Regions from separate parts of the Blautia sp. AF26-2 genome, predicted to be linked through region 1. Evidence: a T-box and tRNA genes for the amino acid it is inferred to sense, from the RefSeq annotation. Region 1 holds a T-box; the other regions hold tRNA genes.
What was found. The T-box of region 1 lies ahead of DWY63_RS12695 (valine--tRNA ligase). A T-box ahead of a tRNA ligase gene usually reads a tRNA of that ligase, here a tRNA-Val.

Region 2: it has a tRNA-Val gene. The T-box ahead of DWY63_RS12695 (valine--tRNA ligase) is inferred to sense a tRNA for this amino acid. The anticodon was not compared.
Region 3: it has a tRNA-Val gene. The T-box ahead of DWY63_RS12695 (valine--tRNA ligase) is inferred to sense a tRNA for this amino acid. The anticodon was not compared.

Annotation. Positions count from the first base shown of each region.
Region 1 covers NZ_QTWD01000009.1:75,237-85,125, forward strand. The annotation lists gene DWY63_RS12670 (transglycosylase domain-containing protein) at 1-415, shown strand, start outside; gene DWY63_RS18045 (hypothetical protein) at 438-575, shown strand; gene DWY63_RS12675 (M48 family metallopeptidase) at 733-1,305, shown strand; gene DWY63_RS12680 (hypothetical protein) at 1,324-2,283, shown strand; gene DWY63_RS12685 (SseB family protein) at 2,367-2,807, shown strand; gene DWY63_RS12690 (MBL fold metallo-hydrolase) at 2,880-3,680, shown strand; T-box leader at 3,791-4,011, shown strand; gene DWY63_RS12695 (valine--tRNA ligase) at 4,107-6,758, shown strand; gene DWY63_RS12700 (LTA synthase family protein) at 6,759-8,975, shown strand; gene DWY63_RS12705 (bifunctional folylpolyglutamate synthase/dihydrofolate synthase) at 9,158-9,889, shown strand, end outside.
Region 2 covers NZ_QTWD01000010.1:41,568-51,456, forward strand. The annotation lists gene DWY63_RS13310 (phosphatase PAP2 family protein) at 1-516, opposite strand, end outside; gene queA (tRNA preQ1(34) S-adenosylmethionine ribosyltransferase-isomerase QueA) at 745-1,770, opposite strand; gene DWY63_RS13320 (AAA family ATPase) at 1,917-5,858, opposite strand; gene DWY63_RS13325 (exonuclease SbcCD subunit D) at 5,855-7,039, opposite strand; tRNA gene DWY63_RS13330 (tRNA-Met) at 7,103-7,176, opposite strand; tRNA gene DWY63_RS13335 (tRNA-Val) at 7,197-7,269, opposite strand; gene DWY63_RS13340 (aldehyde dehydrogenase family protein) at 7,381-7,824, opposite strand; gene DWY63_RS19150 (LytTR family DNA-binding domain-containing protein) at 7,906-8,037, opposite strand; gene DWY63_RS18055 (hypothetical protein) at 8,047-8,193, opposite strand; gene DWY63_RS13350 (ABC transporter permease) at 8,243-9,142, opposite strand; gene DWY63_RS13355 (hypothetical protein) at 9,139-9,588, opposite strand; gene DWY63_RS13360 (hypothetical protein) at 9,659-9,889, opposite strand, start outside.
Region 3 covers NZ_QTWD01000015.1:13,663-23,551, forward strand. The annotation lists gene DWY63_RS16080 (ABC transporter permease subunit) at 1-18, shown strand, start outside; gene DWY63_RS16085 (sensor histidine kinase) at 31-912, shown strand; gene DWY63_RS16090 (hypothetical protein) at 951-1,277, shown strand; gene DWY63_RS16095 (DUF6061 family protein) at 1,435-1,668, opposite strand; gene rlmD (23S rRNA (uracil(1939)-C(5))-methyltransferase RlmD) at 1,693-3,363, opposite strand; gene DWY63_RS16105 (hypothetical protein) at 3,448-3,678, opposite strand; gene DWY63_RS16110 (YdcF family protein) at 3,959-4,567, opposite strand; gene rffA (dTDP-4-amino-4,6-dideoxygalactose transaminase) at 4,574-5,707, opposite strand; tRNA gene DWY63_RS16120 (tRNA-Met) at 5,897-5,970, opposite strand; tRNA gene DWY63_RS16125 (tRNA-Val) at 6,004-6,076, opposite strand; gene DWY63_RS18065 (hypothetical protein) at 6,161-6,328, opposite strand; gene purD (phosphoribosylamine--glycine ligase) at 6,508-7,779, opposite strand; gene purN (phosphoribosylglycinamide formyltransferase) at 7,785-8,411, opposite strand; gene purM (phosphoribosylformylglycinamidine cyclo-ligase) at 8,405-9,430, opposite strand; gene purE (5-(carboxyamino)imidazole ribonucleotide mutase) at 9,456-9,889, opposite strand, start outside.

The DNA.
Region 1 (9,889 bases):
CAGTACCATCACACAGCAGCTGGTAAAAAACATGTATTACGATCAGAATAAGACATTTGCCAGGAAAGCGGCAGAGGCGTGGACGGCACTCTATGTGGAACGGCAGCTCTCGAAAGAAGAAATTCTGGAATTGTACATCAATACCATCTATTTCGGGGATGGCTATTACGGACTGAAAGAAGCATCGCTTGGCTACTTCGGGAAAGAACCGCAGGAGCTGACCGACAGCGAAGCCGTTCTCCTCGCTGGAATCCCGAATGCACCGTCCGCCTACGCGCCGTCGCGCCACGCGGATCTGGCGCTGCAGCGGGAAAAGCAGGTGCTGGCGGCAATGGTAAAATATGGATACCTGGAACAAAGTGAGACGGACAGCCTGCTGTGGGATGCGGCAGCCGATCCGGTTCTGGCACGATAGAAAGAAAAGTGAGGAAAAAAGAATGGGAAAACTGATCAGACTGGGGGCAACAGCGCTGTCCATGATTGGAATTTTGGTGATGATTCTCTGTGTGCAGGCGGCGATTTTATTTGTGAGGCTGTGCATCCGAAGAAAGCAGAAAAAAATTGAGCTGAAATAAGAGAAGGAAAAATGTGAGCAGAATTGCCGGAAGAAAAACGGTGATTCTGCTCGCGTTTTTTTTCTGTGAGCAATCCGATTGCGTTTCCGCCGGGAAAAAGGTATAATGAAAAACAGGCAAAAAAATGGTAAAACAGACAGCTTTTGAGGAAAAATAAATGGAACAGAAAGACAGCGCAGAACGGATTTTAAAACAGATTCCCTATGAGATCGTGTATTCCGCCCGCAAAACGCTCGCCGTTCAGGTCAAAGCGGATGGAAGCGTGGTGGTGCGCGCACCGAAACGGATGGCAAAATACAAAATCGAAGCATTCTTAAAAGAAAAACAGGATTGGATTCACACACACCGGGAAAAAGCGTTGGCGGCCGCAGAGCAGAAAGCAGCGAACCGTCTGACGGAAGCAGAACGAAAAGCGGCGGTTAAACGTGCGGCGCAGATGCTGGCGGAAAAGACGGCACATTTTGCAAAAGAGATGGGCGTAACGTATGGCAGAATCACAATTCGTGAGCAGAAAACCCGCTGGGGCAGCTGCAGCAGCGCCGGAAACCTGAACTACAACTGGAAACTGGTGCTGATGCCGGAGCGCGTGATGGATTACGTCGTTATCCACGAGCTGGCGCACCGGAAAGAGATGAACCATTCCGCGCGGTTTTACGCGGTGGTGGCACAGCAGATGCCCGATTACAAAGTGTGGCAGAGCTGGCTGAAGGAGCATGGAAGAGAGTACTGAAAAAGAGAGGCAAAACAAATGATACTGACCGAAGAAAAAACATATATCATCAATGTGACGGAAGTCGATACCGACGCAGAGCTCGGTTTAAATAAGAAAGATATTATGATCAAATACACGAATCTGGAGCTGCTGCACGCGGTTCTTGCAAGCACGATGCCGTATGGCCGTCTGTCGGCGCGCTACCGCGGAAAACGGAAGGCGGAGCTGCAGTCACGGATTGCGATGGTGGAGAGTGTGCTCGAAACACGCGGCGACCAGCTGGCAAAAGCGGAGCAGATTATGTATCTCGACACGGCGGAGCGCAGTGCAATCTGTCATTATCTCGGCATCATCTACACGCGGCTGATTGCGCAGAAGCTGTACGGAATTGACTGTATGGTACCGCTGAACCTGATCGAGCAGCCGGGGGAGAAAAAATTTGTAAAATACAACGGTGCATACCGCCAGGATCTGATCGGATACGGAAAGCAGAACGCATGGAGCGTCTGGGAGCCGGTCGGCAGGAGCGAGAACAGCCAGGCGGCCTTTGGAAACGGATGCCGGGCGGCGTCGGAGATCGAGAAGATCAATGAAAATCCGCTGGCGAAGAGTGCGGCGTGCATGACGTATTACGAGAGAGGCTATCTGAATGCCGTTGTAAAAGAGCCGGAGCGGACCGGGGACGGTACACTTTGGTTTCCAGAGGAGAATTATTTCAAGGCATATTATCAGCCGTTTTTCGAGCTGTTTGCGGACGAACAGCCGGGTGAGCTGTACGGAAGCAGCGGCGGCTTTGAACTGGAGCTGACTCTGCCGTGGACGGAGGAAGGAAAACGCGGCTTCCGCCATCTGCAGATCGGAACGGATCCGGTGACGATTGCATTGATGCGGGAAGGGAAGTACGATCAGATCTTAAAGCGGATGGAAAACGTTTTGGATTTATCAAAAGAGTGCAGATTCTGCGGGGAAGATGGCATCTGGGTAGGCGCAGAGTAAAGGTCATCGGAAGTGCCGAAGCTGTCGGGGATGATGGTACACAGATTCTGTGTGGGAAAAGCGAAAAAGAAAGGACAAGAGCAATGGCAAAAGAAATGGAAACTCTAAAGGACGAAGGGCTGCAGGGGAATGAAACGATAGAGGAAGCAATTCTGGGACTGCAAAAGGAGCCGACGCCGGAACTGCTGGCACATGTGCTGACGGTAATCCGCCGCAGAATGAAAGAGGGCGGACAGGCGATTCTTTCCGTGGAACCGCCATCCGGCGACGATCAGATCCGGATCGGAACGGTAAAGAGCGCAGACGGAAAAGTCTGGTGGGCCGCGTTTACGAGCTTTGATGAGGAATTAAAGGGCGCCGGCAGCGTGAAATCCACGTTTCTCGTGAGCCTGGAACAGCTAATCCACATGGCATCCGAAACAAAGGAGATCAGCGGTGTGATTTTCAATCCGTGGAACCGCACGATCATGCTGGATCATACGCTGCTTTCGATTATCATCGGGGAAGAGAATGCGGGGCACTGAATTGCCGAAAGGAAAAAAGCAAGCACAGAAAGACTCCGAGGGTACATTATTATTTTAAGGAGGTTTTACATCATGGAGGGTTTTCAGGTAACAGAAATCGGGGAAAAAATTTACTGTATTTTGGACGCAGGAAATTCATCGTTCTATGTAGTAGAAGGTGAAGAAAAAGCGGCTGTCATTGATACCGGCATTACGGCAGGCACAAAGATTCTGCCGGTGATCCGTGAGCTGACGGACAAGCCGCTTCTGCTGGTCATCACGCATGCGCATCCGGATCACATGTATCACATGGATGAGTTTGATGAGGTGTACATGTGCCACGATGAAAAGAAGATGGATCCAGAGACGCTTGTGATGCTGACAGCGGGAAAATTAAAACCGTGGGAGGAGATTCATGACATCCGTACCGATTCCGTGATTCCGCTCGGCGGCACAGAGCTGGCCGTCTGTCAGACACCGGGCCATACGCCGGGCAGCGTTGTTGTGCTGGAGACGAAACAGAATTACCTGTTCACCGGAGATGCGATCGGAAGCGGCTGCGGTGTCTGGATGCAGGTGCCGGGCGGAACGAGCCTGGAAGAGTATTACGATGGTCTGGTTGGTCTGATGGCGTGGCTGGTGAAAAAGGGCGGCCGCATGAAATTCTTCGGCGGTCATCACACGCAGGTGTTTGAATCGACGGCGCATCCGGTTTACAATCCGCTCAGCCTCGGCGTTCTCGCAGATCTCATCGACCTTGTGGATCAGGTGATCCACGGCGAAAACCTGGGACGGCCAAGCAATGCGAAGCCGTTTTCGAAAGAACAGGTCCGCTACGCGTCGTACGGCCGCGCAGAAATGCAGTACTGTGCATCGCGGATTCACCGAAAATAAGCGCGTGAAATCTTAAAACTTCCATAAGAAGAAAGGTTTTTGCCCGCGGCGGCTTGACAAAATAAAAAAACGCGATTATGATAAATGCAGTTTCTATTCCAACAGAAAAAGAAAAGGTTATGAGGAAGAGGAGTACATGGCAGGCCCCAAAAGAGAGGACGGTTCACCGGCTGAAAGGCTGTCCGGGAAGGTGGTCATGGAAGGTAGCTTCTGAACCGGAGAGCTGAAAAGCACAGAAGATGTGATGATTAGGTTCTCACGCATGAGTCACGTTACAGACTCCGAAACGAGATACAAATTAAGGTGGTACCGCGGAATTTTCGCCCTTTGCATGCATGTTATGTGTATGTGAAGGGCGTTTTTGATTTAAGACAAGCCTCTGCGGGAATAAATACCACAATACACCAAACATAAAAGGAGGATCTCATGAGCAAAGAACTCGCAAAGACCTACGATCCGAAAGGACTCGAGGACAGACTGTATCAGAAATGGCTGGATAAAGGATATTTCCACGCCACTGTAAACCCGAACAAAAAACCGTTTACCATTATGATGCCGCCTCCGAACGTAACCGGACAGCTTCACATGGGCCATGCACTCGACAACACCATGCAGGATATTCTCTGCCGTTTCAAACGGATGGAGGGATATGAAGTCCTCTGGCAGCCGGGAACCGACCATGCGGCGATTGCAACCGAGGTAAAAGTTACCAATATGCTCAAAGAGCAGGGCATCGACAAAGATGAAATCGGACGCGAAAAATTCCTGGAGCACTGCTGGGAGTGGAAGAAAGAGTACGGCGGACGCATCAACAGCCAGTTAAGAAAGATCGGCTCCTCCGCAGACTGGGAGAGAGAACGCTTCACCATGGACGAGGGATGCTCCAAAGCCGTAGAAGAAGTATTCTGCCGTCTGTATGAAAAAGGATGGATCTACAAAGGAAGCCGCATCATCAACTGGTGCCCGGTATGCCAGACTTCCATCTCCGATGCAGAGGTTGAATATCAGGAGCAGGCAGGCCACTTCTGGCACATCAACTACCCGGTAGTTGGAGAAGAAGGCCGCTTCGTAGAAATCGCAACGACCCGTCCGGAGACTCTGCTCGGCGATACTGCCGTAGCTGTCAATCCGGAGGATGAAAGATACACCGATATTGTAGGAAAAATGCTGAAACTGCCGCTGACCGACCGTGAAATCCCGGTTATCGCAGATGCTTACGTAGACAAAGAGTTCGGAACCGGATGCGTTAAAATTACACCGGCACACGACCCGAACGATTTTGAGGTAGGAAAACGCCACAACCTCGAAGAGATCAACATCTTAAACGATGACGGAACCATGAACAACAAGTGCGGCAAATACGCCGGCATGGACCGCTACGAGGCAAGAAAAGCCATGGTAGAGGATCTCGAAAAGCTTGGTCTTCTGGTAAAGGTTCAGGATCACGTTCATAACGTAGGAACTCACGACAGATGTAAGACAACCGTAGAGCCGATGATCAAACCGCAGTGGTTTGTAAAAATGGCAGATATGGCAAAAGCTGCCAGCGAAGCAGAGAAGAACGGCGAAGTAAACTTCATCCCGGACCGCTTCAGCAAAATTTATCAGAACTGGCTGAATAACATCCATGACTGGTGTATTTCCCGTCAGCTCTGGTGGGGCCACCGCATCCCGGCTTACACCTGTGATGACTGCGGCGAGATCACCGTTGTAAGAGGCGGAATGCCGGAAAAATGCCCGAAATGCGGCAGTACCCATCTCACCCAGGACCCGGATACCCTGGACACCTGGTTCAGTTCTGCTCTGTGGCCGTTCTCCACGTTAGGATGGCCGGAGAAAACACCGGAATTTGATTACTTCTATCCGACCGACGTACTCGTAACCGGATACGACATCATCTTCTTCTGGGTTATCCGTATGGTATTCTCCGCACTGGAGCAGACTAAACAGGTTCCGTTCCACCACGTACTGATCCACGGACTCGTTCGTGATTCCCAGGGACGCAAGATGAGTAAATCCCTCGGAAACGGTATCGATCCGCTCGAAGTCATTGACAAATACGGTGCAGATGCTCTCCGTCTGACTTTGATGACCGGTAATGCACCTGGAAACGATATGCGTTTCTACTGGGAGCGTGTAGAAGCCAGCCGTAACTTCGCAAACAAAGTATGGAACGCTTCCCGTTTCATCATGATGAACCTGGAAAAAGCAGAAGTTCCGTCTGAAATGCCAAAAGACAAACTGACACTGGCAGATAAATGGATTCTTTCTAAGGTAAACACGCTGGCAACGGAAGTAACGGACAACATGGACCGCTACGAGCTCGGTATCGCCGTACAGAAGGTTTACGACTTTATCTGGGAGGAGTTCTGCGACTGGTACATCGAGATGGTAAAACCGCGTCTGTACAGCGAGACCGACGAGACGAAGGGCGCTGCACTGTGGACCTTAAAAACCGTTCTTGGCAATGCATTAAAGCTGTTGCATCCGTTTATGCCGTTCATCACAGAGGAAATCTACTGCACACTGAATCCGGACGAGGATTCCATCATGATCGCCGCATGGCCGAAAGAGACCGAAGACTTTGCATACGCAGAGGATGAGGCAGCCGTTGAGATGATGAAAGAGGCGGTAAGAAGCATCCGTGGTGTCCGCACCAGTATGAACGTACCGCCGTCAAAGAAAGCAAGCGTATTCGTTGTAACGGAAGATGCTGCTGTACAGGAAACCTTCAAAAACGGTGCTGTATTCTTCGGAACTCTGGCAGGAGCAAGCGAAGTTCACGTACAGGCAGACAAAGCCGGCATCGCAGACGATGCGGTATCCGCAGTGATCCCGCAGGCAACGATCTACATTCCGTTTGCCGAGCTGGTTGACCTGGAAAAAGAGATCGCCCGCCTTACGAAAGAGGAAGAGCGTCTGACAAAAGAGATCGCACGTTCCAACGGCATGCTTGGCAACCCGAACTTTATCAACAAAGCTCCGGAAGCAAAAGTTCAGGCAGAGAAAGAAAAACTGGCGAACTATCAGCAGATGATGGAGCAGGTTCAGACAAGATTGGAGCAGCTGAAAAAATAAATGAAAAAAGGAAAAAAACTGCATGGAAACAAGGAAACCGTAGTGAAAGTCTGCAACTGGCTCTCTTTGCCGCTGCAGGCCCTGGGATGCTGTATTCTGTATCTGGTGATTGAAGCATTTTCCCGCCATTCGCTGGCATCTGCATGGAGCTACATGGTGGAAAGCCCATGGGTCTTTTTGTACAATGCATTTTTGATCTTCACTACTTTTATGGTAGTTTATCTGTTCCGCAGACGTGTGCTGGTACGGCTGGTGATGAGCTGTTTCTGGCTGCTGCTCGGCATCATTAACGGTGTGATTCTGGCAAATCGCGTCACGCCGTTTACCGGGCCGGACTTGCGGAATTTAAGCGACGGCGCAAAGGTCGTGACGAAGTATCTGTCGAAAGGTACCATGATCCTCGTCGTAGCAGCCCTTGTGGCATTATTGGCATTTTTTGTATGGGTCTGGATCAAAGGACCGAAATTTCAGGGGAAAATCCGCTGGTATCTGAATGTGCCGTTGATTGCTCTGGTAATTGTACTCTTTACGGGAGCAACGAATCTGGCGCTTGCAAAGCGTGTGCTTTCCAGCTATTTCGTCAACATCGCATTTGCCTACCAGGATTACGGCTATCCGTACTGTCTGGCAGTCACCCTGTTTGATACGGGAATTTCAGAGCCGAACGGCTATTCCGAACAGCTCGTGAAACAGATTGAGACGAGTGAAGGCGAACAAAAAGAGGATGATACGGTAAAACCGAATATTATCTTTTTGCAGCTGGAGTCCTTTTTCGATCCGGAGCTGGTTAATTTCCTCAACATTTCCGAGGATCCGATCCCGTATTACCGGCAGCTGATGAAGGATTATTCTTCTGGTTATCTCCGCGTGCCGGTGGTGGGAGCCGGAACAGCAAACACAGAGTTTGAAACTATTTCCGGCATGAGCCTCCGGTATTTCGGAGCGGGTGAGTATCCGTACAAATCGGTGCTTTCAGAGGAGACGTGTGAGAGTGCGCCGTATGTTTTAAAGAATCTTGGCTATGCGACCCATGCGATCCACAACAATGAAGCAAACTTCTATTCCAGAAGAAGTGTGTTCTCACGTCTTGGTTTTGATACCTTTACCTCGGAGGAATATATGCCGGATATCTCGGATGTGACGGCAACCGGATGGGTAAAAGACCATATTCTGACAAAAGAGATCATAAAAACGCTCGATGCGACAGACGAACCGGATTATATCTATACGATTTCGGTACAGGGCCACGGTGATTATCCGACAGAGCCGGTGCTTGACGATCCGGAGATTACAGTGACAGGCGCGGAAGACCGGGAAAAAAATAATTATTCCTGGGAATATTATGTAAATCAGATTCATGAGATGGACATATTTGTCAAAGAGCTGACGACAAAGCTTGCGGATTATCCGGAGCCGGTGGTACTTGTGATGTACGGGGACCATCTGCCAACGATGGGACTGAAAGTAGAAGATCTGGAGAACCGCTATCTGTATCAGACCGAATACGTAATCTGGGATAATATGGGACTGAAAAGAAAACAGGAAAACATTGCTTCCTACCAGATTGCAGCAGAGGTTATGAACCGTGTGGGAATTCATGACGGAACCATTTTCCGGTATCATCAGACGAGACGGAATACGAAGAATTATCAGGTGGATCTCGAGGTGCTGCAGTATGATATGCTGTATGGAAAACGGTACGTTTACGGAGAAGACGGAGAGACACCGTATGAGCGTGTGAAGCTGCAGATGGGTGCTCTGCCGGTAACACTGGAACGAATCGAAAAATCCGGAGAAGATACCTGGTATTTTTACGGAGAAAACTTTACGGCATCGAGCCGTGTGGAAGTCAACGAGGAGATACAGGATACCGTTTATGTCAGCCCGTCGATTCTGATGGTGCATAGTCTGACCCTGGAAGACGGTGATCAGATTACAATCGCGCAGCAGAGCAACAGCTCGACGAAGAAGGTGCTGACAAGGACAGAGCCGATGATGTATGAAGAGCCCAAAACGGTATCTACACCGACGCCGACGCCGAACCCGGACAGCACGAAAACAGATGTGACGCAGGAAAATGCCAATACGAGCACTGCGCCGCAGGATGAACTGACGGCAGCGCCGTCCGGTGCGCCGGAGGGCGAAGGCGACAAGATTGAGCCGTCAAAAACAGAAAACAGCGATAAACCGGCCGAAGACGGCGGTCTGCAGAATTAAAAAGAGTGTCCGAAAGATCATACAGTGGGGCGGATTTTGACGTCCCACTGTATCTTTTTACGGGGAAAGTCGAAAAGTCGGGACAAAATTTTGAAAATTGCTATGGACATATCCGGTCACTCGATTATAATGATACTAGGGTTTGAAAGCAGCCCTAAAATACTGAAGAATGGTGAAATAAAGTGAATTATACAGAAGCAGTTGATTATATCGAAACAATACCGAAATTTACGGTGAAGCATCCGCCGGAACATACGAGGGAGCTTCTTTCGCGCCTTGGGAATCCGCAGGAAGGGATCAAAATTATCCATGTGGCGGGCACGAACGGAAAGGGAAGCGTCTGCGCGTACTTGAATGCGATGCTGCTTGCAGGCGGCAAAAAGACAGGACTTTTTACCTCCCCGCACCTTGTACGCATCAACGAGCGGTTCCAGATCAACGGGGAAGATGTGTCGGATGAACAGTTTCTCGACGCATTTCTCAAAGTGGAAAAAGCAGCCAAAGAATACGAGGCGGAGGGCGAAGGCCATCCGAGCTATTTTGAGACGCTGTTCCTGATGGGAATGCTGATTTTCAAAGAAGCCGGCGTGGAATACCTGGTCATGGAGACCGGCCTTGGCGGACGGCTGGATGCGACAAATGTGGTCGAAAAGCCGCTGGCATGCATCATCACGTCCATCAGCCGCGACCACACCGAGTATCTCGGCGACACCCTCGAGGCGATTGCGGGAGAGAAAGCCGGCATCATCAAAGCCGGTGTCCCGGTAATCTACGACGCCAGCCAGCCAGGTCCGGCTTCTGTCATTGCCGCAAAGGCGAAAGAGATGGGAAGCCCGGCATGGCCGATGGAGCCGTCGTTCTATGAGATGAAAACACAGAGCCGCGAGGGTATCACCTTTACCTTTGCATATCCG
Region 2 (9,889 bases), on a different contig from region 1:
CACGGCAAGTGCCGCCCAGAAAGAGAACCGCTGATACCAGCGCGGAATCTCCCGTCTGCTGCGGACTGCGATATAGCAGAACCAGCTGTTCAGGCAGTGAATCGATGGGAACAAATTGTCCGCCGCATCCATCTGGTAGAGCAAGGCAAGCATCTGATTCCAGAATCCCTGTTCCGGGATCGACGGCCTTACGTTCGTTGTCGGCAGCAGCAGATAAAATGCCATACAGACAAGCCGCGCCAGAACATCTGCTGCAAAGAACCGCCAGACAAATTCTTTCTCTCTGCTTGCGGCAATCAGATAATTTACAATCCAGACCAGATAACAGCCAAAATAAATCACGATCGTCCACGGGATCACCGGGATCTGCTGGTCCAGCACCGTTTCTATATTGTAATGTTTCCACGAACTGGTGAACGGCCGCGTTCCAAAATAAGCGATAAAATTCGCTGTCAGCGTCAGAATTAGCGGTAGGATACCATAGTATGGAAACTTTCTTCTCTCGTCTCTCTTCAAAATCCGTCCTCCCTTGTCTCAAACACGTATCAGTATACGCAAAAACATTCCCTGACACAACCCAGTTCCGCTCGTTTTTAGAAACCTTAATAAAATCTTCTGTTTTTCGGCAGGGAAAAAGAAAGATTTAGAAGATTCGCAGAGAAAAAAACGACCATATAGGGCTTCACGGGTGTTCCTATATGGTCGTTTTCTTTCAGCATCGTATTTTTGTCATAAACGAATTTTTTATTCAATCATCATGGCATCGCCGAAGGAGAAAAAGCGGTATTTTTCTCTTACAGCCTCTTCATAAGCTGCCATAATATGCTCTTTTCCAGCCAGTGCCGATACCAGCATCACCAGTGTGGACTCCGGCAGATGGAAATTGGTGATCAGTCCGTCGATCATCTTGAAGCGGTAACCCGGATAGATAAAGATCTCGGTCCAGCCGCTTCCGGCTTTTAAAATGCCGTCCTCGCCGGTTGCCGACTCCAGAGTACGGCAGCTCGTTGTTCCGACTGCGATCACACGGCCGCCTGCTGCTTTCGTATCGTTGATCAGTTTTGCCTGATCTTCTTCTACCACATAGAACTCAGAGTGCATGTGATGCTGGGTGACATCCTCCACTTTCACCGGACGGAAGGTGCCAAGGCCGACATGCAGGGTTACATGGGCGATCTTTACACCAGCATCCTGCACCTGCTGCAAAAGCTCTTTCGTAAAATGCAGTCCGGCGGTCGGAGCTGCTGCGGAGCCTTCGTGTTTTGCGTATACCGTCTGATAACGGTTCTTGTCCTGCAGTTTGTGTGTGATATACGGCGGCAGCGGCATTTCACCAAGCTGATCCAGAATTTCTTCAAAAATGCCTTCATAGTGGAACTGGATCAGGCGGTTTCCTTCATCCACGATATCGACTACTTCGCCTGTCAGAATTCCGTCTCCAAAGGAGATTACGGTTCCGACCTTGCATTTTTTGCCCGGTTTTACCAGCGTTTCCCAGATGTCATTTTCTTTTCTCTTTAAAAGAAGAATCTCAATTGCCGCATCCGTTCCGACCTTGGAACCATAAAGACGCGCCGGAATTACCTTCGTATCATTGATAACCAGACAGTCGCCTGGTTTCAGATACTGCAGAATATCACGGAAATGACCATGCTTATATTCACCTGTCGTTTTATCCAGATGCATCAGGCGGGAAGCGCTGCGGTCTTCCAATGGATCCTGTGCAATCAGTTCTTTTGGCAGATCATAATAAAAATCTGATGTTTTCATTTGTTTCCTCCATTCTATGGCAGCCGGCATGATTCGCCGGATTTGCTCTGTTCATTCAACTTTTTTTGCCCAGCGGATCCATTATAGCATTTTCCGTACTTTCTGACAAGGAATTCTCTCGAATCCCAATCATCTCCTGTTGTGGTCTACTCGATCACTGCCCGGCTTCCTACACCATCCCGGCTTCGATTTTTCGTCACAATGATTTTTTTCTCAATCCGCTCTTTTAACTTGGGCACATGAGAAATAATTCCGACCAGACAGTTTCCATCCGCCAGACCTTCCAGTGCTTTCACCGCCTGATTCAGGGACTCTTCATCGAGAGAACCAAAACCTTCGTCCACAAACATGGAATCTAACCGGATTCCTCCTGCATACGACTGAATTTCATCTGACAGGCCAAGTGCCAGCGAAAGCGATGCCTGAAACGATTCGCCGCCGGAGAGCGTGCGGACACTCCGCTCCGTTCCGTTATAATGGTCAATCACATTCAGTTCCAATCCGGCTTTTTCTTTCTTATTCGTGCCGTCTTCCTGCCGTTTCAGCTCATACTGTCCCTGGCTCATCGTCAGGAAACGCACATTGGCTTTTCGCAGAATCCGGTCAAAATACGCCATCTGCACATACGTTTCCAGTTCAATCTTTTGCTTTCCGCTCACATTTCCACATGCGGTATCCGCAAGCGCATTGACCCATTTGTACTCTTCTTCCACGGTCTGCATCTGACTTTGCTGATTCCGAATGGCATCATATGTGTTCTGATTCGTATTTGCCGCGTGATACTGCTCGTTATAACGCTGATCCAGAACCTGTTTCTGTTCGGAAAGTCCCCTTAAATCTTCTTGTAATTCTATTTCTGACGGGAGTGGCTGTTCCTGTGAATCCGCTGTTTCTAACGCCTGAATCGCCGTAAGCGCCGCCTGTACTTCCGTCAGTTTTTTCTGTATGGCATCCAGTTCCTCTTTTGCTGTTTTCTGTGCTTCTTCCAGCCGTTCTTTCTGTGCTTCCCAGGCTGCAATATGTTCCAGAAGTTCTGTTTCTTCTTTTCCCGCAAGCTGCGCCTCTTTTTCCCGGATCTTTTCCAGCAGTGCTTTTCTTTCAGCCTTTTGTTCCGTTTCCCGCAGCTCTTTTTTGCGAATTTCCTGTTCTCTTTGCTCCGTTTTCTGTGTTTCTTCCTGGATTTCCTGTCGGATCTTTTTCAGTTCCTCCTGTTCTGCAAGAATACATTGTTTCTGTTCTGTCAGTTCTTTTCGCTTTTGTTTCAGCCAGTGCTGTTCCCATACAGACCGAATCCACAGTTCTCTTTCCGCATCTGCAAGTTTTTCTGCGATTTCCGATCCCGTAAATTCATTTATCTGTTTTTTCACCGTTTCTGCACTTACCAGATCCTTCAGCTGCTCCTTCCCATCTCCAGGCCTGCCTTCGGATTTCGCTCCTGTTTTCTGCTGATCCTGTTCTGCCCAGATCGCTCTCTGCTCTTCCAGATTTTCCAGCAGTTTCTCTTCTTGTTCCTTCCATCTCTTCCGATCGCTTTGCAGTACTTCAAGACGGCTCCGCACCTTCTGCAGCCGCTCATGATCCTCTTTCCGCTCAGCTTCCGCTTTTTTCTGCCGTGCGATACATTCTGCACGGCGGCTCACCTTTGCCCGCGTGGCAGCAATCTCTCCCTCACACTGTTTCTGTCTGTTTTTCCGGAAGGAAATCACCTGGGCAATCTGATCAGCCAGGGAGTTTCTGTCCTCGCTCTCCCCCGGACCCTTTCTTTGCGCAGGATTCTTTTTCTCCATAAAAGCAGTCGTTTTTTGCGCCTCCGCAATTTCTTTTTCCAACTGTTCTTCCAGTGCTCTTTTGGTTCCTTCTGCCCGGCCAAGCTGTGTCTGTTCCGCTGCAATGGTCTTTTTTATGCTTTCCAGTCTTTTCTGCCGTTCTGTCTGTCTTTTTTCCAGTTCCGCATATTCCATCTGACGTACTTTCTGTGTTTCTTCTTCCTTCCGAAGCTGCTCTGCCTTCTCGACCGCTTCCTGTTGAAATAAAACATCCGGCATCTGTGAAAGTCGCTTCTGTTCGTGTTCTTTCTGACTCTCGGGCAGTTCTCTTAACAGCCATTCCGTTAGCTGTGCACGTTTTTCCTTTACCTGTCTGCGGCAGCTGCCCGCAGCCTCGCTTTGTCCCGCAGCTGCTTCCTCCTGCATCCGAAGTTCTTCTTTCTTGTGATCCAGCGTTTCTTTATCTGGCGTATGTTCTGCTCGTCTGGCAGGCTGCGGATGATGAATAGCGCCGCAGACCGGGCATGGTTCTCCCTCTGTCAGTTTTTCTGCCAGAATTCCCGCCTGTGCATCCAGAAATAAAGATTCCATCGCCTGATATGTTTCCCGTAAAGCATCTCTCTTTTTGATTTCACGCTGGTATGCACCTTGCTTTTCTTCCAGTTCTTTGCGTCCCTGCTCCCAGCTTTCCAGCAGATTTTCCAGCGTTTCCAGCTTCTGGTGGTATTTTTCCTGCAGCAGCGCGGCTCCGTCTCTTTCGGCCAGATGTTCTGCCGTTGTCGCGATATCCGCCTGTAAGTTCTCTTCTTCCTTTCGCAGTTGTGTCACCTGCGCGGCAATCTGCGTCCTTTCAGCCGTCGTTCTCTCCAGCCGTTTTTTCGTTTCTTCTAAAGTGTGGATTTTCTGTTCCAGATTTTTCTTTTCATCCAGCAGTTTTTCGCAGACCTGATCCTGCCCGGCCAGCCTTTCTGCCTCTTCGGCTGCCCTGGCCGCTGTCTCCTCTGTTTCTTTTATTTTTTTACAAAGAACGCTTTCCTCTTCTTTGTTTGCCGCTTCCTCTTTGACTGCGCCTGCAATTGTCTCGCAGTATGCTTCCATCTGCTGTATCTGCTCTGCGGCATACGCTTCTTTTTGTTCCGTCCGTGCAAGTTTCACCTCCGCATCAGAGAGACGTTCTTCCCGTGCTTTCTTCTGTTCCAGGACTTTTTTTGCACGCTCCTGCTCTGTCTGAAGCTGTTCTTTTGCTTCTGTTGCTGCCTGCAGTTCCTTTTGCAGCTGTGTCATTGCACTTTGCTCCTGCTGCACTTTTCGCAGCAGTTCCAGACACACTTTTTCTTCCCGAATCTGCTCTTCCAACTGCTTACAAATCTCTGCCTCTTTCTCTGCCTGCTCACTTCTCTTTTTCTTTTCTTCTTCCTTCGGAAGCAGAGTCTCCCATTCTTTTTCTTTCTGCTCTTTCTCTTTTTGTCTCGTCTGTCGCTCTTTTATTTTTCCCAAAAGCTGGTTTTTCTTTTCGATCTCTTCTTTTAGCGTACTCTGCTCGTCTTGCAGCGCCTTTAATTTCTCATCGTCCCATTCGATGCAGCGTGCAAGCAGTTCCATACCGCGCATAACCTGGCCGTCGAATTTATTTTTCTTCAGCCGGTCAACCTCTTTTTTCCATTCTGCCTCTTCCGGGCAGACAACATTGTCCAGATACTGGCTGATGCTGCGTTTCTTTTCATCGTATATTTTCCAGCGCTCCTTTGCTGCTTCCCGCAGGCGCTTCTGCAGCTCCTGATAAATCTCTGTGTGAAACATTTTCCGGAAAATTTCACTCCGATCCGCTGTTCCTGTCAGCAGAAGCTTCTGGAAATCTCCCTGCGCAATCATCGCAATCTGTCGGAACTGACGCTGATCCAGCCCGAGAAGTTCTGTCACTTTCTTTGTCACTTCCGAAGTTTTCGTAACCGGCTGCCGCTCATCCGGAAAAATCAGTTCTGCATTCGCTTTCTCCATCGTCATGCCCTGTCCGCGGTCCTTCGGGCGTAGATATTCCGGGTTTCTCTTTACCGTATAGTCCTTTCCCTGATACGTAAACGTAAGCTCTACGAAGGTACGCACCTCCGGTTTTGCATACTTACTGCGGAACATTTCGCCTTTCCGGATTTCACCGCTCGCTTCCCCGTAAAGCGCAAACGTGATGGCATCAAAAATCGTTGTTTTTCCAGCGCCGGTGTCCCCCGTAATCAGATACAGACCGCCGCCCAGCCGATCAAAATCAAGTTCCATCCGGTCCGCATACGGTCCGAATGCACTGATGACTAATTTCTTTGGTTTCATCCCTTCATCCCCCGTAACAATTCTTCCACCAGCGCTTCCTGCTGTGCGGTCATGCTCTGATTATTCTGTAATTCATAAAATTCCCGGAACAGTTCCAGTTCTGATTTTTCCTCCACTCGTTCCGCCGTGCCAATGTCTGCAGCAGACCGGGTTCTTTTGTTATCGTACTCCAGGCGCATCAGGTTCGGATAGATCGTTCGGAGTTTTGCCATTCCATCCGGCACATCTTCTTCATCCGTCAACGTCACCAGAAGGTAATCCTCGCAGTCGCTGTTCTCATAAAATCTTTTTGCCGTGACTTCCAGATACGTCCCCCGGATTTTCCTGAGATCGTGCAAGGGCTTTAATGGAATTGTTCTAAGCTCCACCGTTCCTTTTTCTTTTAATTCGATCACCGTAATCGTTTTTTCCTGTCCTGCTTCCGAAAAAGAATATTTCAGCGGCGAACCGCAATAGCGAACCGTGTCTCTTTCCACCTTCTGTGGGCTGTGGATGTGCCCCAGTGCAGCATAATCAAACTTTTCAAACAATTCTGCCGGAATCTGATCCAAGTCGCCAACCTGCAGTTCTTCTGCATCACATCGTTTTGCCCCGGTTACGAACTGGTGGGCCAGAATCACATTTCGATCCTGTTCATCAACCAGATCCTGTTCCAGTGCAATCCGAACTGCATCCGCTGTACACATTACTTCTTCCGCACGCTCCGGCAGGGCATGGCGCACCACCGCAGGCCGTAAAAACGGAAGCAGATGAATCCACACCGTGCCATACGCATCCTGCAGCGGAATTTTCTCTATCGTTCCATTGTATACCTTTGAAAAATAGATCCCGCTTTTTCCCATCAGGCTGGATCCAAATGCCAGACGCTCGGCGGAATCATGGTTTCCACTGATAATAAAAGTGGGAATCCGATTGGTGGAAAGCTCTGTCAGAAACGCGTCAAAAACCTGAACCGCTTCTGCACTTGGAATCGTACTGTCGTAAATATCTCCGGAAAGCAGTACACCATCTGGTCTCTCTCTTTTTGCAGTATGCAGAATCTGCGACAAAATGTACTTCTGATCCTCGATCATCGAAAATTCATTGACTCGCTTTCCGATGTGGAGATCGGATAAGTGGAATAATTTCATAAGCGCCTCCCTGTCATTTTCCATGGTATTGTAATCTGCAGGGCCCGCCACTGGCAGCCCCCTCCGAACGTAAAACAACAAAAGCCCCTGCTTTCGCAGGAGCTCTCTCTTTCGTAGCGAGAGGGGGATTCGAACCCTCGACACCGCGGGTATGAACCGCGTGCTCTAGCCAACTGAGCTATCTCGCCATACTATATTTTTAGAAGTATGGGGCCTACAGGGCTCGAACCTGTGACCCTCTGCTTGTAAGGCAGATGCTCTCCCAGCTGAGCTAAGACCCCATATCTGTTTTCTAGCAGTTCTTACGTCCTGCTGACAATATGTATATTAGCACGCTTTGTTCTGTTTGTCAACGATATTTTTTGAAATTTTTCAAATTTTTTCTTTTGTTTCTACAATACCAGCGATTTCATGTCCTTCCGGCATACGCTGTCTTTAACTATCCATTCTTCTAACAGATCTTTCAGGGCATTTGCACTGACCGGTGCATAAGCACTTGGCTTTACCACCGCAGTATTTCCTGCCGCAATGGCATCTACCAGCGGTTCTAACGTCAGCAGAACAGGGTAATTCCACGGGCTCATAATCAGCACATTGCCATAAGGAGAAGGGCTTTGATAACTTTTCGCAGCGAACTGCGCCAGCGGTGTTCTGACATGTTTTTGTCTGCAAAGCCGCCCTAAGTGCTGCTTCATCCAGCGGATTTCCCCCTGCACCAGTCCAATCTCACACATCACACTCTCCGTCTTGCTCTTTCCAAGATCCGTATGCAGCGCTTTGCAGAGGATCTGCTCCTGTTTTTGCAAGGCCATTTCCAATCTGCTCAAAGCCTCCATCCGCACATACAAACGCCCATTTAATGCGGTACGAACCGAAACAATACGATCCGCATTTACAATCGTTGTCTTTGATGCACGCTACATACATTTTCTTGTTATTTTCTCTTCCAGCTGATACAGTCTGCTTTTAATTTCATAAAACTTATTTGACGTATAAGCAAACACCTTGTTTTGCACTGCCTCGAAATATAAAATATCTTCTGTTCTTATGGAAACACATTATTTCTTTTCTGTGTATCCCCGGATAGATTCCCCTTTGCTTCTTACATACTCTTTTATTTCTGCAAATTCTTTCGTAAAATTTACATATTCGAGTATAACGCCCTCTTTTTCCGGGTCATCGATCTCTCTTTCTGTAATATTCATAACTGTCTCTTTTCTCATTTTTTATTCATTCTATAGTCGAAGGATATATTTACTTCCCATCTTTCTCCGGAAGAGCTGTCATGCACAAAAAAATAATTCCAAATACCACAACACATCCAACCATAAGCATCACCATCTGATTTACACTTACTACAGACCCCTGGAACTTCGGGTTACAATCCAGTGTATCACGAATCGCAGTAATCATTTCTTCTGGCAGCTGATTGTTCTCCATCTCTTCGAAGATTCCACGGAGCATATGATTTTTCAGCAGGGAAGTTCCGTAGGTACTTGGCAGATACGACAGTACTTTCTGCAGGCCGCTGCCGAAATTTGAAATCGGCATGTAAGCTCCGCATAAAAATCCATACCCGGCACTTACGATCGTTCCCACTGCGGATAACTGACCCTGGGTTGTCAGTGGAAAACTGACGATGCTTGACAACGTGCTTCCAAAGAGTACCAGTAAAATTTCATCGAGAAGAACCCAGATTACATCTACAGCGCTCATATACCAGCCCATTTTGTACATATAGCCAAGGCATAATACCAGCGCAAGCCCATTCACCAGCAGGGAATTGACTACAGTAGATAAAAAATACCCAAGATAAAGCTGTGCTTTGCTGATTGGCGATACATTAAAATCTTTCCTTGTTCCGTTTGCCCGGTCCTGTACCATCGTAAGATTCACGCAGAATGTCACAGTCACACAGCTGACTGCCAGAAGAGCCGCGGCAAGCTGTGCGGCCACCGTTCCATCGATCAGTTTGTCTAAGATTGTAATCATGTCCGGGATCGCGGACACAAAGGAATCTCTGTATACGTTTGCCAGAAATGTAGCATACAGCAAAATCAGAATTCCCGGAGTAATTAAAGCTGAAAAAAACATTCCTCTGTCTTTAAAAAACAATTTTCTGTTTCGACTTATAAGTGCAAATACTGCCTTCATCTGTGCTCACCTCCCAATGTTTTTCCGGTTACAGCAAGAAATACATCATCCATTCTGCCCTTTACCACTTCATAATCACGGAATATTTCCTGATGTTCCACGATCAGCCGGGTAGCCTCTGCGGTATTTTTTACTTTTAACTGATAGCCATCCCGGATCTTTTTATACTCTCTGCCCAGTGTTTTGATTTCTTCTTCTGTCACACCATAAACAGACATAGTGTCCTGCACATACTCATTTTTCAGCTCAAAAGGAGTTCCTTCTGCCACGATGCTTCCTTTATCCAGAATCACCACATAACCGGCATTTGCAGCTTCTTCCATGTAGTGCGTAGTCAGAAAAACTGTCAGCTTTTCTTCTACTCGAAGTTTTTCAATGATATCCCAGATCAAAAGCCGCGTCTGTGGGTCAAGTCCTGTCGTTGGTTCATCTATAAAATTAGGCATCCCTCTCCCAGCCCTCTAAAACACTGGCTTTAACGTCAGAGACACGAGTGTATCGTGTTCACTATTGTTCTCAAAGCGTTAGCTCTACTCCTTCTTGTTCCAGTGCAGCACTCAACTGTTTTGCATAAGTCACCTGTCCACACTTTTTCATTCCATATAAGATTCTTAAACATATATTTCTTTGTTTTAGTTTTCTTATGAGATATGTTCCGTCAAACGCCTTAGAGACTATGTCATCATGAACCTCTTCCAAATGTTCAACCGCTAAGAAACTATTACTCATCTCACTAAAACATAATAG
Region 3 (9,889 bases), on a different contig from region 1:
AAAAAGAACCTAAAGTAAGGAGGTAGAAAGATGTTCCCTTGGATTTTGTGTTGTATTTTGCTAATTGTTGTATTTTTTCTAATCACAAAGATTATTTTTATAGAAAAAAGTATTGATGAAATTCATACAGAATTCCAGGAACGTCTTTCCTCCGACACAAACACTCTGATTGATATTTCTTCCAGCGACCCTCATCTGAGAAAACTGGCTTCGGAGATTAATATCCAGCTTCGATTGCTCCGCAAGGAACGCCATCGTTACCAACAGGGCGATCTGGAACTGAAAGAAGCTATCACCAATATTTCCCATGACCTGAGAACTCCGCTTACGGCGATAAACGGTTATCTTGACCTATTGGAACGAGAGGAAAAAAGCGAAACGGTACACTGCTATCTTTCTCAAATCCAAAACAGAACAGATGTTTTAAAAAATCTAACCGAAGAACTATTCAGATATAGTGTGGTTACTTCTTTTCAGGAACTGAAACCAGAACGTATGGATGTTGTCCGGGCATTGGAGGAAAGTCTGCTGTCTTTCTATGCGGTCATGCAGGAAAAAGGCATCCAACCGGAAATCGAATTGCCGGAGGAACCGGTTTTCCGTGAACTGGATGCAGGTGCGGTCAACCGTATCTTTTCCAACATTATCAGCAATGCGCTGAAATACTCTGACGGCGATCTGTCCGTAGTCATGGATAAGAACGGCTGTGTTACATTCAGCAACACGGCGCACAATCTGAATTATGTGACGGTCGGCAGATTGTTTGACCGTTTCTATACAGTAGAAGCCAGTCGCAATTCAACCGGTTTGGGATTGTCCATCGCCAAGCTGCTGATTGAGCGTATGGGCGGAAGTATTGGAGCAATCTACAACAATGACAAACTGCAAATCAAGATAATCTTTGCAAAATGAAATAAAAAAGAGTTTATATGAACGGAGGTGTTTTGATTATGAAGAAATACTTGAAGGAGATACTAATACTCTTAATTCAATTATTTATGTTTTATGTATTTCCATTATTTGCAGGACCAACAGACGTTATGGGAATGATAGTTTTGCTTATTTTAGCAACATTATTGCTTTCAATTCTAATTGGCAGCATTTCAAATCTGAAAGTAAAGTACTTGTATCCAATAATCATAGCAATTACATTTGTGCCATCTGTGTTTATATACTATAACGAGACAGCATTGATACATTCGCTTTGGTATTTAGCAGTATCATCCTTTGGTTTGATAATCGGCATGGTCATTCATAAATTGATTCTTAAAAAGTAGAAAGAGCAAAACTTTCAAAGGCTACCCAGTCAAAAAGATTGGATAGCCTTTATTTATGTTTTCTAAAATTAAAGTTGAATATCTGCCTTAGCCAATAACTATGGGCTTAGAGGTTTAGTGAGCCAGGCAAATCGCTCCAATCGCCGTATCCACAGATTTATACTCTGTAACAGTTTTTCAAATAGGTTTTGGAATCTCCGTTCAATATCAAATCAGCATATCCAATCGGGTCATTGTAAATCAGATAATCCAGTTCCGACCTCTGATACATATTGTCGGCAACCTCGTTCTCAACCGCAATCGTATCAATCGCAATCATACTACCATCAAAGAATTTCAGTTCCACACAAGCGGTATCCATGTTAAACTTACAAGAAATCAATCTATCCATAAGAAACCTCCATTTTACGGGATGTTATATCATCCCAAAATATTTGAATGCTTCTCGGATTGCTTTCTCTTTTTCCGGTGGACACAGAGGCTGTCTGGAATCTTCGGACTTCGGCAGATTGTAGTTCTTACCAACCTCAATCCCACATTTCCGCTTAATCTGTGAGATATACAGGTTTGATACCTTTAATCCGCTATGTTCCAGTACATAGTCCTTGATCTGCGTGTAGGTTGCCCCATCTTGAAATTCGGACATATCCATATCTTCTAAAGAGAACTCAACCCGAATCTTTTTCGAGTCGACCTCACCCTTGGAAAGCAAAACAACCGTCTCGCAGTGCACCGTTCCCGGAAACATATCAACACAGCAGACTTTTTCTACACGGTATCCATATTTTGCAAACTCTACCAGATCCCGCGCAAGAGAAGTCGGCTTGCAGGAGATGTAAAGCATTTTTTCACACCTATATAAATCAACTATCTTCGGCAGAGCCTTCGGATGGATTCCTTCGCGCGGTGGATCAAGAACGATGAAGTCCGGTTTTTCTTCGATTTCATCGATCACCTTCAGCACGTCTCCGGCGAGGAAACTGCAGTTGGTAAGGCCGTTTGCCTCTGCGTTCTCTTTTGCAGCTGTAACAGCTTCTTCCACGATTTCCACGCCGATCACTTCTTTTGCGACCGGTGCAAGGATCTGGGCGATGGTTCCGGTTCCGCTGTAGAGGTCGAAGATCGTGCGGTCTTTCGTCTCGCCGACGAACTCGCGGGCGGTGCTGTAGAGAACTTCCGCGCCAAGGGAATTGGTCTGGAAGAAGGAGAACGGGGTGATCTTGAATTTCAGTCCGAGGAGTTCTTCATAGAAGTAGTCCTGTCCGTAGAGCACTTTTGTCTCATCGCTCTTTACAACATCTGCCAGGGAATCATTTATGATATGGAGGAATCCGACAACCTTTCCTTCCAGCGGCAGACCAAGCACTTCCTGCACGAGCGGCATCAGATCCCACTCTTCCTGGCTTGTGGTGACGAGATTTACCAGGATTTCTCCGGTATTCTCGGCTCTTCGCACCAGCAGGTGGCGCAGGTAACCCTCGTGGCTTATCTTGTGGTAGTAACTTGCGTTCCGCTCTTTAAAATACGCCAGCACGCAGGTCAGAATCTTTGTGAAATCATCATGCACGATTTTGCAGTCGCACGCGGTCAGGACATCGTAGGTGCTTCCCTTTTTATGAAGTCCGAGAGACAACGGGCCGTCCTTGTATTCATCGCCGAAGGAAAACTCCATTTTATTCCGGTATGCAAACTCCTTCGGACTTCCCTTGATTCCAAGGAACGGATAATCGGCCTCCCCCGCCTCATTGACCTGGCCGGCCTCCACGAGGGCATCGTCGAGCAGTTTTTTCACCTGACCGGCCTTCATTGCAAGCTGATCCTCATAACTCATCGTCTGGTACATGCATCCGCCGCAGGACGGGAAAATACTGCAGACCGGATCGCGCTTTTCCATCGGGGATTTTTCTGTTACTTCGAGCAGGCGGCCCTCCATGCGGTTCTTTCTTTTTTTGTTGATCTGAAAGCGGATCTTCTGTCCCGGAATTGCATTTTTCACGGTAACCGTCTCGCCCTCCACATGTACACGTCCTTTATTCGGGAAATCAATTCTTTCCACGACTCCCTCGTAAATTTCTCCTTTTTTCATTCTCTTCTCCTTCTATGTCAAACTGATTTCCGGACAGAAAAACTCCGGTACCACGTTCCGGCACCGGAGTTTCTTTTTTCCATCCTACTTATCTTCGTCTTCATCCTCGAAGTAATCGTCGAAATCGTCATCGAAATCATCTTCGAAGTCTTCCAGATAATCCGGAGTTACAAACCGGTATACTGCGTATGCGATTCCTGCAACTGCCGCTACCGCTCCGACAATGGCAAGGACCCATAAAATCACGTTTTTCGGTTTTTCGCTCTCACGTTCTCTCTGTTTTAAAAGCTCTAATACTTCATCAATCTTATTCATACTGTCCACCAACCTTTGCTTTAGATTAGAAACTTAACTTAACGATAGTATACCATACGAGCCGCAATTTTACCACAATTTCCGCTCTTTTTTATAAATCTTTTCGTTTCAACTTACAGTCGGTATTTGCACGGAGTCTGACATGTCGAGAATAGTTCGACTGTGACTTTCCTCATGTCAGTGGAGGATACCGATTTCTCTCCGCCTACCACTGCCGTTATGTTTCTTTTAACAATTCATCCCACCGCTTTAGAAGCGGGGGACTTCTTGTCTACTGGTGTTAAAATTCAGAATCCGCCGGCAGTTCCCGCAGAATCTTGTGGAACTGACCGCCGCAGCGCTCCATTTCTCCTAACACCTGGTCGATCCATTCACCCTTTGTATGCCAGTTTTCTCTGGTGAACTCAATATCCGAAGGACAGACAAAAAACTCTGTCTCCGGGTAGACAAGCTGGTAATACAGAATACACCGTCTCGCATGGAGATTCCGGCAGCAGAGGATCGCTTTTTTTACCTCGATGCCCGCCGCATCTGTCACTTCCCGTGACCGCAGTGCATTTTCATACGTATACGTCGCCTGGTCTTCGCGCAGAATCGCTTTCTCCGGCACGCCGTTTTTCTGCAGTACCGTCCGCAGAAACTCCCACTCGGTTTCATAGTTCCCGCCGTACTGCTCCGCAAGATCCTGTACACCGGCGAAATGCCCGAGCACAGTACTGTATCTTCCCGACGGAAGCACATACGGCGCAAATCCTTCTTTCCAGAGTTCTGCCGCGTGCACCGCCATCTGCGGATATCCGTTTCCCGGCACAAAAATCACATCGGCTTTCTGCGGCTCATCCTTCACGAAAATATAGTCCGTAAAGTAGTTTAAAAACTTCTCATACATGAAATGTTACCACTCTTTAAAGTCCATGAGGCACTCTACGACATATGCCATATCCTGTTCAGACAGGCTGTAGAACATCGGCAGACGCATCAGGCGCTCGCTCTCTTTTGTTGTGTATTTGTCCTCTCCGTGGAAAACACCGAACTTCTGTCCGGCCGGGGAGGTATGGAGCGGAACGTAATGGAAGACACACATCACACCGCGCTCTTTCATATACTTGATCAGTTTTGTACGCACTTCCAGATTTCTTGCCTTGATGAAGTACATATGTGCATTATGTACACAGCCTTCCGGCACAACCGGCTGCTCGATCTTTCCGGCCTCAGCCAGCGGACGGAGCTGCTCATGGTAATAGTTGTAGATGGCCATCCGCTTTCTGTCGATTTTCTCATGTTCCTCGAGTTCTGCAAGCAGGTAAGCCGCATTCATATCACTCGGCAGATAGGAGGAGCCGTAGTCGATCCAGGTATATTTGTCGATCTGTCCGCGGAAAAACTTGCTGCGGTTCGTTCCCTTTTCACGAAGGATCTCTGCTTTTTCCAGATAATTCTCATCCTGGAACAGCAGCGCGCCGCCCTCTCCCATCGTATAGTTTTTCGTCTCATGGAAGCTGTAGCAGCCAAAATCGCCGATCGTTCCAAGGGCTTTTCCCTTGTAGTACGCGCTCACACCCTGTGCCGCATCCTCTACAACCTTCAGGTTATGGCGTTTTGCAATATCCATGATGGTATCCATTTCACAGGCAACGCCCGCATAGTGAACCGGAACAATCGCTTTTGTTTTTTCGGTGATGGCATCCTCAATCTTGGTCTCGTCGATGTTCATCGTATCCGGACGGATATCCACGTAGACGATTTTTGCTCCGCGCAGAACAAAGGCATCTGCAGTGGAAACAAACGTGTAGGACGGCATGATCACTTCGTCGCCCGGCCGAATCTCAGACAGGTAAGCTGCCATTTCCAGTGCATGGGTGCAGGATGTCGTAAGCATCGCATGTTTTACGTTGAAATTGTCCTGCATCCAGGCAGAACATTTCTTCGTAAAAGGACCGTCGCCGCACAGCTTGTTGTTTTCCTCTGCCGCCTGGCGGATGTATTCCAGTTCTGTTCCAATAAAAGGTGGTTTATTAAACTCTATCATTGTTTTTTCCTTATCTTTCTTCTATCCATTACTGTTTTATTTACTTTCAGAGCCCAAAACAAGCTCTTAGGTAGTCTTATTTTCTCACAAATCCCTGTGGATTTCAAGACACGATTTTGACATGACAGCCATATCATCATACTGTCCATAAAGCCAAAAGAACCCTTGATTTCTCAAGGGTTCCATAAGTAGCGAGAGGGGGATTCGAACCCTCGACACCGCGGGTATGAACCGCGTGCTCTAGCCAACTGAGCTATCTCGCCATATTCATTTTCAACACCGTTTTTCATAAAATATGGGGCCTATAGGGCTCGAACCTATGACCCTCTGCTTGTAAGGCAGATGCTCTCCCAGCTGAGCTAAGACCCCACATCAGTGTTTTGTCTGTCGGCTTTTTATCTGTATCACCAACCGACTTCGTTAGTATAGCATTCCACCCGCCAAATGTCAACACTAATTTTCAAATTTTTTCGATTTTTTCAACTTTTTCTCCCGCCACTCTTTCAGGTACTGCTCCTGTTCCAGATCTTCCCGTTCTTTCTCCCATCCTGCCGCCCGGCAGAGCGTCCATGCAAGCAGAAGAAATACGGCAAAAATCCCCGCCAGACAAACGATTCCCATCTTTTCCGACCGCCTTTCCTGTTCTGATTCTGCTAAAAAGCAAAGGATCTCCTTACTATTGTATCCGGAACGGCGGCGCTTTATTCCCTTTTCTGAATAAAAAGACAAAGCCGCCAGATTTCCCTTTCACCGGGATTCTGGCGGCTCCATTTTACTCAAAATTAAAATTCACATTCACGTTACGCTTCGTCAATCGCTTTTCCAATATCATGGCGGTAATATTTATTGTCAAAGTCAACCCATTCAACAGCCTTATATGCATTCGCACGTGCCTCTTTCAGGGTATCGCCAAGTGCTGTCACGCCGAGTACACGGCCTCCGTTCGTCACGATCTCGCCGTCCTTGAACTTCGTTCCGGCGTGGAAGCAGTAGTAGCCCTCATGCTCTTTGAACGTCTCGAGTCCGCGGATCGGGAATCCTTTTTCGTAGGAAACCGGATAACCGTTCGAAGCCAGTACGATGCAGACACACGCATTATCTGCAAACTGCAGGTCGATCTGGTCGAGAGTTCCGTCGATGCAGGCTTCAAATACATCAATGATGTCTGTCTTCATACGAGGAAGCACAACCTGTGCCTCCGGATCGCCGAAGCGGGCATTGTACTCGAGCACCTTCGGTCCGTCCGGTGTCAGCATCAGTCCGAAGAAGATAACTCCCTTAAACGGTCTTCCCTCGGCTGCCATCGCATCTACGGTCGGCTGATAGATATATTTCTTACAGAACTTATCCACTTCTTCGGTATAAAACGGACTCGGGGAGAAGTTGCCCATACCGCCGGTGTTCAGGCCGGTGTCGCCGTCTCCTGCTCTCTTGTGATCCTGTGCGGAACTCATCGTCTTGATCGTCTTTCCATCCACAAAGGAGAGAACGGAAACCTCACGCCCCGTCATAAACTCCTCGATGACCATCTCGTTTCCGGCACTGCCGAATTTCTTGTCGAGCATGATCGTCTTGACGCCCTCTTTTGCTTCCTCTAAGGTGTTGCAGATCAGAACGCCTTTTCCAAGCGCCAGACCGTCGGCTTTCAGTACGATCGGGAATTTTGCGGTTTCCAGATACTTCTCTGCCGCCTCCGGATCGGAGAATGTCTCGTATGCCGCCGTCGGGATATGGTATTTTTTCATCAGGTCTTTGGAGAACGCTTTCGATCCTTCCAGTATTGCCGCATTCTTTCTTGGTCCGAATACGCGCAGTCCCTCTGCCTCAAACGCATCGACAACACCGCCGACCAGCGGATCATCCATGCCGATGACGGTCAGGTCAATCTCTTTTTCTTTCGCAAAAGCAACGAGCTTGTCAAACTCCATCGCTGCAATATCGACACACTCTGCGTACTCCGCAATTCCTGCGTTTCCAGGAGCGCAGTAAATCTTGTCTACCTTCGGGCTCTGTGCCACCTTCCAGGCAATCGCATGCTCTCTTCCGCCGCTTCCTACAATCAGTACTTTCATCGCTCTTACTCCTTTATCTTTACGTGTCCGTCTTCTACCGTTACCTTTCCATTTGCAATCAGATCAATCGCACGCGGCATGATGACCCACTCGGCCTCTTCCATGACGCGCTGCTGCAGTGCCTTCGGTGTATCGCCCTCGTGCACTTCGACTGCCTTCTGCAGAATAATCGGGCCGGTGTCTGTTCCGCCGTCCACAAAATGAACCGTCGCTCCCGTCACTTTGACGCCGCGGGATAATACGCCCTCGTGCACTTTCAGTCCGTAATAGCCCGTTCCGCAGAACGACGGAATGAGGGACGGATGAATGTTGATGATCTTATTCGGATAAGCATCCACAATGCTCTGCGGGATCACAACCAGGCATCCTGCGAGCACAACGAGATCGACGTTGTACGACTGCAGTTTCGCCAGCAGTGCCTCGTTGAATGCTTCTCTCGATGCAAAGGTCTTCGGGGAAAGGCATACCGCATCAATCTCCTTCTTTTTCGCACGCTCCAGCGCATACGCTCCTGCATTGTTGCTGATGACAACGGAAACCTCCGCGTTTGTGATGGTTCCCTCGTCAATCGCATCCAGAATCGCCTGCAGGTTCGTGCCGCCGCCGGAGACGAGAACTGCTAATCTTAGCATAACTGTACTCCTTTTTCTCCGTTTTCAATGTGGCCGATCACATATGGCGTATCTCCTGTGGAACGGATGGCTTTCATCGCTGCGTCTACATCTTCCGGATCAACAGCCAGTACCATACCGATACCCATGTTGAAGGTGTTGTACATCATCTGCTCGTCGATATTGCCTTTCTTTGCCATCAGATCAAAGATCGGCGGTACGGTGTAGCTGTCTTTCTGTACAACGGCTACGGTGTTGTCTTTGAGCATACGCGGAATATTCTCGTAGAAGCCGCCTCCGGTGATGTGGCTGCATGCTTTTACGGTTACACCGGCATCTTTGATGGCGCGGAGTGCTTTTACGTAGATACGGGTCGGTGCAAGCAGGGTCTCGCCGAGGGTTGCGCCGAGCTCATCATAGTATGTATTTAAAGAATCTTTTGTCATATCGAAAACTTTGCGGACAAGAGAAAATCCGTTGCTGTGAACGCCGGTGGAAGCCATGCCGATCAGTACGTCTCCGGCTGCCAGATTTTCACCGGTAATCATGTCTTTCTTGTCACATACGCCGACAGCAAAACCTGCCAGATCGTACTCATCCTCCGGCATCAGGCCCGGATGCTCTGCGGTCTCACCGCCGATCAGTGCCGCATCGGACTGCAGACAGCCTTCTGCAACGCCTTTTACGATCGAAGCTATCTTCTCCGGATAGTTCTTTCCGCATGCGATGTAGTCGAGGAAGAACAGCGGTTCTCCGCCGGCACATGCGATATCGTTCACACACATGGCAACGGCATCAATGCCGATGGTGTCGTGTTTATCAAGAATCATGGCGAGCTTCACCTTGGTTCCGCATCCGTCTGTACCGGAAAGCAGCACCGGCTCTTCCATTTCTTTGATTTTTGCCAGGGAAAAAGCGCCTGAAAAACCGCCAAGGCCGCCTAATACCTCCGGGCGCATGGTTTTCTTTACATGCTCTTTCATTAATTCTACTGATTTGTATCCAGCTTCAATATCTACTCCTGCGTTCTTGTAATCCATGGTGAACCTCCCTTGTCCTTTGTTTTTATTTACTGTAGTTACGGTATCCTGTTTCCTGCAGTTTTGCGTCTTTTGCCTCAACCTGCTCTTTCATTTCCTGTGTATATGCTTTCAGTTTTGCAAGCAGTTCCGGATCGGAAGTTGCAAGAATCTTTGCTGCCAGGATTCCGGCATTGGCACCGCCATTGATGGCAACGGTTGCTACCGGAATGCCGCTCGGCATCTGTACGATGGAGTACAGGGAATCACGACCTCCAAGCGATGTGGTATGCATCGGAATTCCGATGACCGGCATTGGGAAAATAGCTGCGCACATACCCGGCAGATGAGCTGCCATACCTGCGCCTGCAATGATAACCTTGAAGCCTTTCTCCTCTGCGGTTTTTGCATATTCGAAAAATACATCCGGCTCGCGGTGTGCAGAGATGATTTTCATCTCGTACTCAATTCCAAATTTTT